Regions from separate parts of the Streptomyces sp. NBC_00390 genome, predicted to be linked through region 2. Evidence: riboswitches for the same ligand, from Rfam matches in the RefSeq annotation. Region 2 holds a riboswitch; the other holds the start of a gene.

Region 1 (5,946 bases), 4.5 Mb from region 2:
CGGGCAGTTCCGGGACATCCTTGCCGGGCTTGTTAACACCCTTGACATAAGTGCCTGTTCAGGCGTGTGTGTTCGAGGGGTGTCTCGAAGGGTGGTCAGCGTCCGACGGGCGGCGGATATCCGTAGCCGCCGGCTGCGGCAGCGCCGCCATGGGCCTCACGGTCGTAGAACGGGCGTGCGTTGACCCGCAGCCACATCGTCACCGGGTCGTACTCGTCGGACATCGCGACCGTGGACACCGGAAGGCCGTCCGGGACCGCGCCGACCGACTGCTGCATCATCGCGCGCACCGCGTCCACGGACTGCGGGCTCGTGTCGTAGAGGTCCAGGCCGATGGCGAGATACGCGGCGCCGATCGCGGGCTGCACCCAGGCGCGGCGGAGCGAGCGGACCGCGGGGGTGCGGTGGGCGTTCTGCGCCAGCAGCCCGTAGAACTGCGGGATCTCGATCGCCGGTTCGGACAGGCGCAGCGGCCCGGCCGGCATGCGGTCGAGTCCGGTGGCGATACGGCGCAGGTCCAGCCAGGGAATGCCCACGCCGCCACCGGGGGCATGCGGATTGAGCCAGATGCCCCAGCGCTCCGGGTACAGCGCACGGGCGATGTCGCGTCCGCTGACCACCTCGTGCGCGCGGTTCCAGCCGGAGACGGCGAGCTCCTGGGCGGAGGTGACGCACGGCGCGTATCCCACACCGTCGACGTCCATGTTTCCGTACTGGGCGTCGGGGGATCCGGGCTGACCGTGCCACAGCAGCATCCAGATCCGGCCGCCCGCCGGGTCCGCGAGGGCGCGCAGCAGTGCCTCGTACGCGTCATAGCGTCCGGGAGTCACCTGGCGCAGCATGTGCTCGACCTGCCCGGCCGCCGCGGTGCCTGACGCGCTCACTCTGGTTCCGCCCCTCTTGTGTCCCTCTTCGATCCGGCCATCGGCACTGCTTCACGGCCTCCGGTCAGGCCATGGAACCAGCTTAATCCGCAGTCCTTACACAGACTTGACGACTACCCGTCCCGGCGCTGGTAGAAGGGCCGGACCCGCTCCAGCATCCAGTCGCCGACGGGGTCCTGGGCTATGTCCAGCAGGACGAGGTTGACCGGCCAGCCGAGCTGTACCCGGCTCAGCGCACGGCCGAGCGCGTCCATCGGGGCGTTGCGGTCGGAGCCCTCGAAGGAGGAGAGCTGGACGCCGATGAACAGGACCGGCGGGTCCCCCTCGATGGAGGCGAGGGCACGGCGGGCGGTCAGGACGATTCCGGTCGCCTCGAACTCTCCGGCGGCAGCCGAGAGGAAGTCGACCGGCTCCTCCTGCCAGTCCGGCTCGAACAGCCGCACCCTGCCTCCGGTGGCAGGCCCCTCGAGCGGGGTACGTCCCGCCCGGCACAGCTCGGCGACGGCGGGCGGAGGCAGCGGGACGCCGACGGCGCCGCCGGGGTTCACGGCGATGCCGAGCTGCGGGGGCAGCCCGCGCGCGAATTCCCGGGCGGGCGCCACGGTGAAGGACATATGACTCCCGACGCAGGCGAAGAACTGCTGCTCGGAGCTGAAGACAGGGACGTAGGGGGCACCGTCGATCTCCACGGTGGGCAGATCGAGATTCGGGCTGTCGGGACCGCCGCCGCTCGGTAGCGGGACCCAGACATGGCTGCGGCCGAGCACCTCGACCAGCCGCCCTCCGGCCGCGGGGTTGCCCAGCGCGGCGCCGAGCACCTGTTCCAGCTCATTGCCCGGCCAGCCGCTGTACGGCTGCTGGTGGGTGTGCTCCGAAGTCTCCATGTGCGTGTCCTTCTCCCCCGGTCCTCCCCCGCACGTTCCGGGGTCGCGTCCCCGACGATAACGGGTCCCTCCCTGCCCACGGCGACCCGTCCGGGTGCCGGAAGGCCCCCGGACGGTCGCACCGGCCGAGGAGGCGTCGCGGCGCGGCGCGGCACGCAAGGCTTTCCCAGGGACCGACCGGGGCCGCGGTGGCCGGCTGAGAGCCCACCCCGCCCTGCGGGACCCGGGCCCGCGCACGATGCGTGCAGCACCGGCGGCACGTGGTGCCGCGGGCGGAGGCGACGGCGGCCTGACCGGCCCGGCCCGTCCGGCTACTCCTCGGTGAAGCCCAGCCGCGTCAGCCCCGCCGCCGCGGCGCGGTCCAGCAGCACCGCCGAGGCGCAGCCGGCCGGGAGCCGGCCCGATTCCGCGGCCGCGAGCAGACGGGCGACCGCCCGGCGGTGGCGGGCGAAGGCGTAGCCGGAGACGCCGCGCCCACGCTCACGCTGGCCCTCGCGGGCCACCCGCGGGGTGACATCGAGCAGTACGAGGTGCAGTCCGGTCCCCCGTCTGCGCACCTCGCGGGCGATCCAGCGCCGCACCCACGCCTGGGTGCCGCAGTCGTGGACGACCACGCTGCGGCCCGAGCGCAGTGCGCGCCGCAGGCCCGCGTAGTGGGCGATACGGACGAACGGCCGGTACACGGCGTACGGCAGCAGGCGGGGCATACGGGCGTCCCACCTGTCCCGGGTGTCCTGGGAGTCGATCCCGAGACCGCGTGCGGCCCGCTCGATCAGCGTGGACTTTCCGCTGCCGGGCAGACCGGAGACGATCACCACGTCACCGGCGGCGAAGACAAGGCTCTGCGGGCCGCGCCCCGATCGGTGCCTCAGGTCGCGCAGGACGGATGCACCCGCCTGCCCGCGGCCCCGGACGGGGACAGCCGGCTGAGCGGGTACTCCGGCCGACGTGGCGTATGCGCCGGACGGCTGCAAGGTCATCACCCTCCCCCATCTCGGGACACCCATCACCCTTGCCCATAAAGCGTAAAGAAATGGTAATGCCACTCAACCTATTTAAGGCGGCGCGACACGGGCGTCCTCACAGCCCGCTTCCCGGCCACCGCCCACTCTTCCCCGATGCGTGCAATGATGTGCGCGCCAACTGCATACCGGCCGCTTGAATCCGCGCGGGAGAGTCCCGGCCACCTGGTGTGGCGGGCGCCGAAGGAGCAAGATCCTCCCTTGAATCTCTCAGGCCCCGTACCGCGCGCGATGAGGCAGATCTGAAAAGCGAGCCGCTGTCGAGTGGCTCCACCCAAGGTGCAAGTCACGACTACCCGTACGCGGGGTCGGGGCGAACCTCTCAGGTTCCGATGACAGATGGGGAGGATTGTCCTCGCCGCCATGCCCTGGGAGCTTCATCCATGAGCAATGCCCCCCGTCTGACCGCTCTCGACGCCCTGCACCGCTCGCTGGGCGCGACCATGACCGACTTCGCGGGCTGGGACATGCCGCTGCGGTACGGCAGTGAGCGCGACGAGCACAACGCCGTCCGTACCAGGGCCGGTCTCTTCGACCTCTCCCACATGGGCGAGATCACCGTCACCGGCCCGCAGGCCGCCGCCCTCCTCGACTACGCGCTGGTCGGCAACATCGGCTCCGTCGGTGTCGGCCGCGCCCGCTACACGATGATCTGCCAGGAGAACGGCGGGATCGTCGACGACCTGATCGTCTACCGCCTCGGCGACAACGAGTACATGGTCGTCGCCAACGCGGGCAACGCGCAGATCGTCCTGGACGCCCTGACCGAGCGCGCCGAAGGCTTCGACGCCGAGGTCCGCGACGACCGTGACGCGTACGCGCTGATCGCCGTCCAGGGTCCCGAGTCCCCCGGCATCCTGAAGTCGCTGACCGACGCCGACCTGGACGGCCTGAAGTACTACGCGGGCCTGCCCGGCACGGTCGCCGGTGTGCCGGCACTGATCGCCCGTACGGGCTACACGGGCGAGGACGGCTTCGAGCTGTTCGTCGAGCCGCAGCACGCCGAGAAGCTGTGGCAGGCGCTGACCGAGGCGGGCGCCCCGGCCGGCCTGATCCCCTGCGGTCTCTCCTGCCGGGACACGCTGCGCCTGGAGGCGGGCATGCCGCTGTACGGGCATGAGCTGACCACCTCGCTGACCCCCTTCGACGCGGGGCTCGGCCGGGTCGTGAAGTTCGAGAAGAGCGGTGACTTCGTCGGCCGCGAGGCGCTGCAGGCCGCCGCCGAGCGCGCCGAGACCGACCCGCCGCGCAAGCTCGTCGGTCTGATCGCCGAGGGCCGCCGGGTCCCCCGAGCCGGCATGTCCGTGGTGGCCGGCGGCACGGTGGTCGGCGAGGTCACCTCGGGTGCCCCGAGCCCCACCCTCGGCAAGCCGATCGCCATCGCCTACGTGGACGCGGCCCACGCCGAGCCCGGTACGCCGGGCGTCGGTGTCGACATCCGCGGCACGCACGAGCCGTACGAGGTCGTGGCGCTGCCGTTCTACAAGCGCCAGAAGTGATCGTCCGCACCCTCTCTTCGTTCACCAGCACTCCCCCGCGTACAGGAGAATTCAGGTCATGAGCAACCCCCAGCAGCTGCGCTACAGCAAGGAGCACGAGTGGCTGTCGGCCGCCGAGGACGGCGTGTCGACGGTCGGCATCACGGAGCACGCGGCCAATGCGCTCGGCGACGTGGTGTACGTCCAGCTCCCCGAGGTCGGCGACACGGTCACCGCGGGTGACACCTGCGGAGAGCTGGAGTCCACCAAGTCGGTCAGCGACCTGTACTCGCCCGTCTCCGGTGAGGTCACCGAGACCAACGAGGACGTCGTCAACGACCCGTCTCTGGTGAACTCTGCCCCGTTCGAGGGCGGTTGGCTCTTCAAGGTGCGCGTCAGCGAGGAGCCGAAGGATCTGCTCTCCGCGGACGAGTACACCGACTTCGCCAGCTGACACACGACCCGTAGGGACCGAGAGATGTCGCTTCTGAACACCCCTCTCCATGAGCTGGACCCGGACGTCGCCGCCGCCGTCGACGCCGAGCTCCACCGTCAGCAGTCCACCCTCGAAATGATCGCCTCGGAGAACTTCGCTCCGGTGGCGGTCATGGAGGCCCAGGGCTCCGTCCTCACCAACAAGTACGCCGAGGGCTACCCCGGCCGCCGCTACTACGGCGGCTGTGAGCACGTCGACGTGGTCGAGCAGATCGCGATCGACCGCATCAAGGAGCTCTTCGGCGCCGAGCACGCCAATGTGCAGCCGCACTCGGGCGCCCAGGCGAACGCGGCCGCGATGTTCGCGCTGCTGAAGCCGGGCGACACGATCATGGGCCTGAACCTGGCCCACGGCGGTCACCTGACCCACGGCATGAAGATCAACTTCTCCGGCAAGCTCTACAACGTGGTCCCCTACCACGTGGACGAGCAGACCGGTCGGGTCGACATGGCAGAGGTCGAGAAGCTCGCCAAGGAGTCCAAGCCGAAGCTGATCGTGGCCGGCTGGTCCGCGTATCCGCGTCAGCTGGACTTCGCGGCGTTCCGCCGGATCGCCGACGAGGTCGGCGCGTACCTGATGGTCGACATGGCCCACTTCGCGGGTCTGGTGGCCGCGGGCCTGCACCCCAACCCGGTGCCGCACGCCCATGTGGTCACCACCACGACGCACAAGACGCTCGGCGGTCCGCGCGGCGGTGTGATCCTGTCGACGGCCGAGCTCGCCAAGAAGATCAACTCCGCGGTCTTCCCCGGCCAGCAGGGCGGCCCGCTCGAGCACGTCATCGCGGCGAAGGCGGTCTCCTTCAAGATCGCGGCCTCCGAGGACTTCAAGGAGCGCCAGCAGCGCACGCTGGACGGCGCCCGCATCCTCGCCGAGCGTCTCGTCCGGTCCGACGTGGCCGAGCACGGTGTCTCCGTACTGTCCGGCGGTACGGACGTGCACCTGGTCCTGGTGGACCTGCGCAACTCCGAGCTGGACGGCCAGCAGGCCGAGGACCGTCTCCACGAGGTCGGCATCACCGTCAACCGCAACGCCGTCCCGAACGACCCGCGGCCGCCTATGGTCACCTCGGGTCTGCGGATCGGCACCCCGGCGCTGGCCACCCGCGGCTTCCAGGCCGACGACTTCCGCGAGGTCGCGGACATCATCGCCGAGGCGCTGAAGCCGTCGTACGACGCCGCG
Region 2 (5,946 bases):
CCAGGGACCCCTGTGCCCCGAACTTCCGCTCCCGGTCCATGTGCTGGACCAGATCGTCCCGAGCGGCCACACCCCCTACACCCGCCTCGCCGGCTGGCGCTTCCTGATCCGCAGCGGCGACCGTGCCGTGGCGGCCGCGGACACGATGCTGACGGCGGACGGCTGGACCTTCTCGCACTTCTTCGAGGGTCCGTACCTGAGCTCAACGGAACGGGCCCTGCGCCAGGCAGAGTCGCTGGCCACCGACTTCCAGCCACGTCTGCTGTCCATCCCGGAGCTCTACATGCTCACGCTCTGGCTGCACGGCAACACTGACAGTGACGCATCGGCCGGCACACCGCTGCCCACGGACGTGCTGGTGCCACTGGCACCGGCTCCGCCGGGTATCGCCGCGCACCTGCCGCACCGTGTCGCGGATCTGCTCCCGGTGATGACCATGAGGCTGACTCCCGCACCGCTGCTCGGCTCTCCCGCCTGACAGCCGGCAGGCCACCCGCCTTCGCGCCCCGCAACCATCCGGTCGCGGGGCGCAGGCATGACCACCCGGACTAGCCCGGCCGGGCCATCCGGAACCACCCGAAAGGACAGCCCAGTTGAGCTGAACCGTCCGCGTGGGTGATACGTCATTAAGCAGTAAGGAACTGCTGCCGCGAAATCCCTGCGGAATTACTCCCGTGGGGCAACACTGGGATCGGACCGACAGATACGGGGGGCGGCGATGAACAGCTCATCAAGCCGCAGGACACTCGACACAACGCAGCGAAAGAACCCACCCATGTGCCAGCACCAGCCACCCTGCCCCACCTCCGACTCCGCCGACCGGGAGGCGGCCCGCCTCGTGGCGCACCACCCCGAGCAGGGTTGGAGCCTGCTGTGCAACGGTGTCCTGCTCTTCGAGGACACCGGTGAGCTGCTGCCGGACGGACAGATCATCGCGCCGCACCGGCCGCGGCAGGCCATGACCGCCGCCTAACGCGGCCGGACACGACAGGGGCCGGCCCGGAGGTTTCCCTCCGCACCGGCCCCGATGCATGTGCACCCGCTCAGGCGGGGTCTGCCTCAGTTGTCGTACTCGTCCAGCGGCGGGCAGGAGCAGACAAGGTTGCGGTCACCGAACGCCCCGTCGATCCGGCGCACCGGCGGCCAGTACTTGTCCACGGCGCTCACGCCGGCCGGGAAGACCGCCTCGTCACGGCTGTAGGCATGCTGCCACTCACCGCCGAGCGCGGCCGCCGTGTGCGGCGCGTTGCGCAGCGGGTTGTCGTCGGCGGGCCACTCGCCCGACGCCACCTTCTCGATCTCGCCGCGGATCGCGATCATCGTTTCGCAGAAGCGGTCCAGCTCGGCCAGGTCCTCGCTCTCGGTGGGCTCGATCATCAGCGTGCCGGCCACCGGGAACGACATCGTCGGCGCGTGGAAGCCGTAGTCGATCAGCCGCTTGGCGATGTCGTCGACGCTCACCCCGGTCGCCTTGGACAACGGGCGCAGGTCCACGATGCACTCGTGCGCGACCAGCCCGGCCGGGCCGGTGTACAGCACCGGGTAGTGCGGCTCGAGGCGCTTGGCGATGTAGTTGGCCGCGAGTACGGCCACCTGGGTCGCCCTCTTGAGTCCCTCGCCGCCCATGAGGCGGACGTACGCCCAGGAGATCGGCAGGATGCCCGCGGAACCCCACGGGGCGGCCGAGATCGGGCCCACCCCCGTCTCCGGGCCCGCGGTGGGCTGGAGCGGGTGGTTCGGCAGGTACGGGGCGAGGTGCGCACGCACACCGACCGGGCCGACGCCCGGCCCGCCGCCGCCGTGCGGGATGCAGAAGGTCTTGTGCAGGTTCAGGTGCGAGACGTCGCCGCCGAACTTGCCCGGCTTGGCGAGGCCCACCAGCGCGTTGAGGTTGGCGCCGTCGACGTACACCTGGCCGCCGGCCTCGTGCACCTGGGCGCAGATGTCGGCGACGTGCTCCTCGAACACACCGTGCGTGGACGGGTAGGTGATCATGAGCACCGAGAGTTCGTCGCGGAACTGCTCGATCTTGGCGCGCAGGTCCGCCACGTCGATCTCGCCGTCGTCGGCGGTCTTCACCACGACCACCTTCATCCCGGCCATCACCGCGCTGGCGGCGTTGGTGCCGTGCGCGGAGGACGGGATGAGGCAGACGGTGCGCTGGTCGTCGCCGTTGGCGCGGTGGTAGGCGCGTACGGCGAGGAGGCCGGCAAGCTCGCCCTGCGAACCGGCGTTCGGCTGGATGGACACCTTGTCGTAGCCCGTGACCTCGGAGAGACGCTCCTCCAGCTCACGGATCAGGGTGAGGTAGCCCTGTGCCTGCTCGACCGGCGCGAACGGGTGCATCTGGCCGAACTCCGGCCACGTCACCGGCTCCATCTCGGTGGTCGCGTTCAGCTTCATGGTGCAGGAGCCGAGCGGGATCATGCCGCGGTCCAGCGCGTAGTCACGATCGGCGAGGCGGCGCAGGTAGCGCAGCATCGCGGTCTCGGAGCGGTGCTGGTGGAAGACCGGGTGGGTGAGGACCTCGTCGCTGCGCAGCAGGCCGGCCGGCAGCGCGTCGGCGATCGCCGCGTCGAGCGCCTCGATGTCGCCCTGCACGCCGAAGGCGGCCCACACGGCGGTCAGCTGTGCCCGCCCGGTGGTCTCGTCACAGGCGATGGAGACGTGGTCGGCGTCCGCGAGGTGCAGGTTGACGCCGTTCTCGCGGGCGGCGGCCACGACATCGGCGGCCTTGCCCGGTACCCGGACGGTCAGCGTGTCGAAGTACGAGCCGTGCACGACCTCGACGCCGCCGGCGCGCAGTCCCTCGGCAAGGACGGCCGCGTAGCGGTGGGTGCGCAGGGCGATCGCCCTCAGGCCCTGCGGGCCGTGGTAGACGGCGTACATGCCTGCCATCACGGCGAGCAGCACCTGGGCGGTGCAGATGTTACTGGTGGCCTTCTCGCGGCGGATGTGCTGCTCGCGGGTCTGCAGGGCCAGGCGGTATGCCTTGTTGCCGTCCGCGTCCACGGAGACGCCGACGAGGCGGCCGGGGAGGCTGCGGGCGAACTTCTCGCGGACGGCCATGTAGCCGGCGTGCGGGCCGCCGAATCCCATCGGGACGCCGAAGCGCTGGGTGGTACCGACCGCGATGTCCGCACCGAGCTCACCCGGTGAGGTGAGCAGCGTCAGCGCCAGAAGGTCCGCCGCGACGGTGACGATCGCACCGATCCCGTGGGCCTGCTCGATGACCGGCCCCAGGTCCCGTACGGCACCGGAGGCGCCCGGGTACTGCAGCAGGACGCCGAAGACGCCTCGCTCGGCGATCTCGGCCGGGATGCCGTCGCTCAGGTCGGCGACGACGACCTCCACGCCGGTCGGCTCGGCGCGGGTCTCGATCACGGCGACGGTCTGCGGCAGAGTGTCCGCGTCGACCAGGAAGACGCCGTCCTTGACCTTGCCGACCCGACGGGCCAGCGACATGGCCTCGGCGGCCGCCGTCCCCTCGTCGAGGAGAGAGGCGCCGGAGGTGGGCAGACCGGTCAGATCGGCGACCACGGTCTGGAAGTTCAGCAGCGCCTCGAGACGGCCCTGGGAGATCTCCGGCTGGTACGGCGTGTAGGCGGTGTACCAGGCCGGGTTCTCCATGACGTTGCGCAGGATGACCGGCGGCGTGAAGGTGCCGTAGTACCCGAGTCCGATCATGGGAGCGAGGACCTGATTGCGGTCGGCGAGCGCCTGCAACTCGGCGAGCACCTCGGCCTCGGTACGGGCATCGGGGAGATCGAGCGCCTCCGCGCTCTTGATCACATCCGGGACCGCGGCGGCGGTCAGCTCGTCGAGCGACCCGTAACCGACCTGCGCCAGCATCTTCGCCTGGGCCTCGGCATCAGGGCCGATGTGGCGCTGTTCGAAGGGGGTGCCCCGCTCCAGCTGGGAAAGCGGAATCCGGTTGGCGGTCATATGGGAGGCCTCCTGGTCTTGAACGACCTGCGAGGGGCATCGCGGCACGGATGCCCGGACGGCCTCCCCCTCTGTCATCTCAACCTGAGAGTTTCACCGGACGCCCACGGGCCGTCCGGCTTTCACCGTCGGTGAGAGCGGATGCCGTCCGACACTCGCCCTGCTTTCCAGAGTGACCTCTCCCGTGCGGTACAGGGGCCTGAGAGATTCCGGGGAGGATTTGCTCCTTCGGCGCCGCCGGCACTTTCACCGGAGGACTCTCCCGCACAGGGTCAGCAGCCGCTAGCCAGCCTACCAGCGCGCCTCCTCGCCGATCGCTCAAGTGGCCGACACCCGAGATGTAGCCTTTCGTAGTCCTTACAGATCAATTGCGACCTGTTGGAGGGACCGTGCAGACCGACATCGATCCGCGCAGCCTGATCGGCCGCAAGGCGTTCGACCGCAACGGCACCAAGATCGGGACCGTCGACGAGGTGTATCTGGACGATGCCACAGGCGTACCCGAATGGGCGGCCGTGCGCACGGGCCTGTTCGGGCGCGATGCCTTCGTCCCGCTGGAGCCCAGCGAGGTCGTCGACAACACCCTCCGTGTCCCCTACGAGCGCGCACTGATCAAGGACGCACCCGACTTCGGCGTCGGCAGACACCTCTCGCCCGAGCAGGAACTTCAGCTCTACCACCACTACGGGCTCGACATCTCCTCTCCGCCCGAGACGCCCGCCCCCTCGTCGGGGGACCCGTCCTTCGGGCGGGTCTCCGGCCAGGAGGACTGAGCCGGCGCGGGCGACGCCACCAGCGGCAGCGGGTCCGACGGCTCCAGATCGGGGTCGTCGATCCGGAACGTGCGCACGCGTCCGGGCGCCGAGCCGGGCTCCTCGAAACGCACCGTGACCCGGCCTACGCCGCTGCCCTGGACCCAGCCCGCCCCGTACAGGGCGTGCCGCACATCATGTCCGGCCGCCCAGCGGCGCTCGGCGGGCAGCTCGGGCGCGCTCGCGCCGTGGTCCTGCCCCAGGCCCTCCGGCCGCCCGCCCTGCCCCCCAGCGGCCGCCTCGGACTCCTCCGGTGCGGCTCCCCCGTCGCCGTGGTCCTCGGCGGCGGCCTGGGCGAACAGGTCCTCCTGCGTGTAGTCCGTGAGCCCGGTGACGCCCACCCCGAGCAGTCGTACGCCTCCGGTGGTGTCCACGGCCTCCAGCAGCCGTCCTGCGGCCTCCCGCACCACTGCCGGATCGTCCGTCGGCCCGCGCAGCGTCTCCGAGCGCGTCAGCGTCGAGAAGTCGAACCGCCGCACCTTCAGCACGATGGTCCGTCCCGAGTGTCCGGACGCCCGCAGCCGGCGCACACAACGCTCCGCCAGCCGCTCGACCTCCATGCGCACCCGCACCCGGTCGTGCAGATCCACGTCGAAGGTGTCCTCCACCGAAACCGACTTCGCGTCACGCTCGGCCACCACCGGCCGGTCGTCATGGCCGAGTGCCATCCGGAACAGCGAGGTCCCGTGCGCCCTCCCCAGCAGCCGTACGAGCTCGTCCTCGCCTGCCTCCGCGAGCTCCGCCACGGTCGTCATGCCGGCACGCCGCAGATGCTCCCCCGTCGCCGGCCCCACGCCCGGCAGCGTCCGCACGGACATCGGCCCCAGCAGCTCACGCTCGGTGCCCGGCTCGATGAGCACCAGACCGTCGGGCTTGGCCTGCTCCGAGGCGATCTTGGCGATCATCTTGGACCCGGCGAGACCTACGGAACCGGTGAGCCCGGTCACCGCCCTGATGTCCGACCGCAACCGCTCACCGGTCGCCCGCGCCGACGCGGAGTCGTCCGCCGTTCCCCCCGCCTCGAGGTCGACGAACGCCTCGTCCAGGCTCAGCGGCTCCACCAGGGGCGAGAGCGTGCCCAGCAGCTCCATCACCTGCTCGCTCACCGCGCGGTACAGGGAGAAACGCGGCACCAGATACGCCGCGTTCGGTGCCAGCCGTCTGGCCTGCGCCATCGGCATCGCCGAGT

Evidence for each region. Region 2 has a riboswitch for glycine ahead of gcvP (aminomethyl-transferring glycine dehydrogenase). Riboswitches for the same ligand answer to the same signal wherever they lie in the genome.
Region 1: another riboswitch for glycine. It lies ahead of gcvT (glycine cleavage system aminomethyltransferase GcvT); the one in region 2 lies ahead of gcvP (aminomethyl-transferring glycine dehydrogenase).

The regions. Positions count from the first base shown of each region.
Region 1 covers NZ_CP107945.1:2,653,703-2,659,648, forward strand. The annotation lists gene OHS70_RS10950 (enhanced serine sensitivity protein SseB C-terminal domain-containing protein) at 96-884, opposite strand; gene OHS70_RS10955 (enhanced serine sensitivity protein SseB) at 998-1,768, opposite strand; gene OHS70_RS10960 (AAA family ATPase) at 2,080-2,748, opposite strand; glycine riboswitch at 2,928-3,025, shown strand; gene gcvT (glycine cleavage system aminomethyltransferase GcvT) at 3,174-4,289, shown strand; gene gcvH (glycine cleavage system protein GcvH) at 4,348-4,722, shown strand; gene glyA (serine hydroxymethyltransferase) at 4,747-5,946, shown strand, end outside.
Region 2 covers NZ_CP107945.1:7,131,187-7,137,132, reverse strand. The annotation lists gene OHS70_RS31635 (hypothetical protein) at 1-478, shown strand, start outside; gene OHS70_RS31630 (DUF5999 family protein) at 776-973, shown strand; gene gcvP (aminomethyl-transferring glycine dehydrogenase) at 1,060-3,945, opposite strand; glycine riboswitch at 4,007-4,122, opposite strand; glycine riboswitch at 4,123-4,220, opposite strand; gene OHS70_RS31620 (PRC-barrel domain-containing protein) at 4,335-4,718, shown strand; gene OHS70_RS31615 (DNA polymerase IV) at 4,628-5,946, opposite strand, start outside.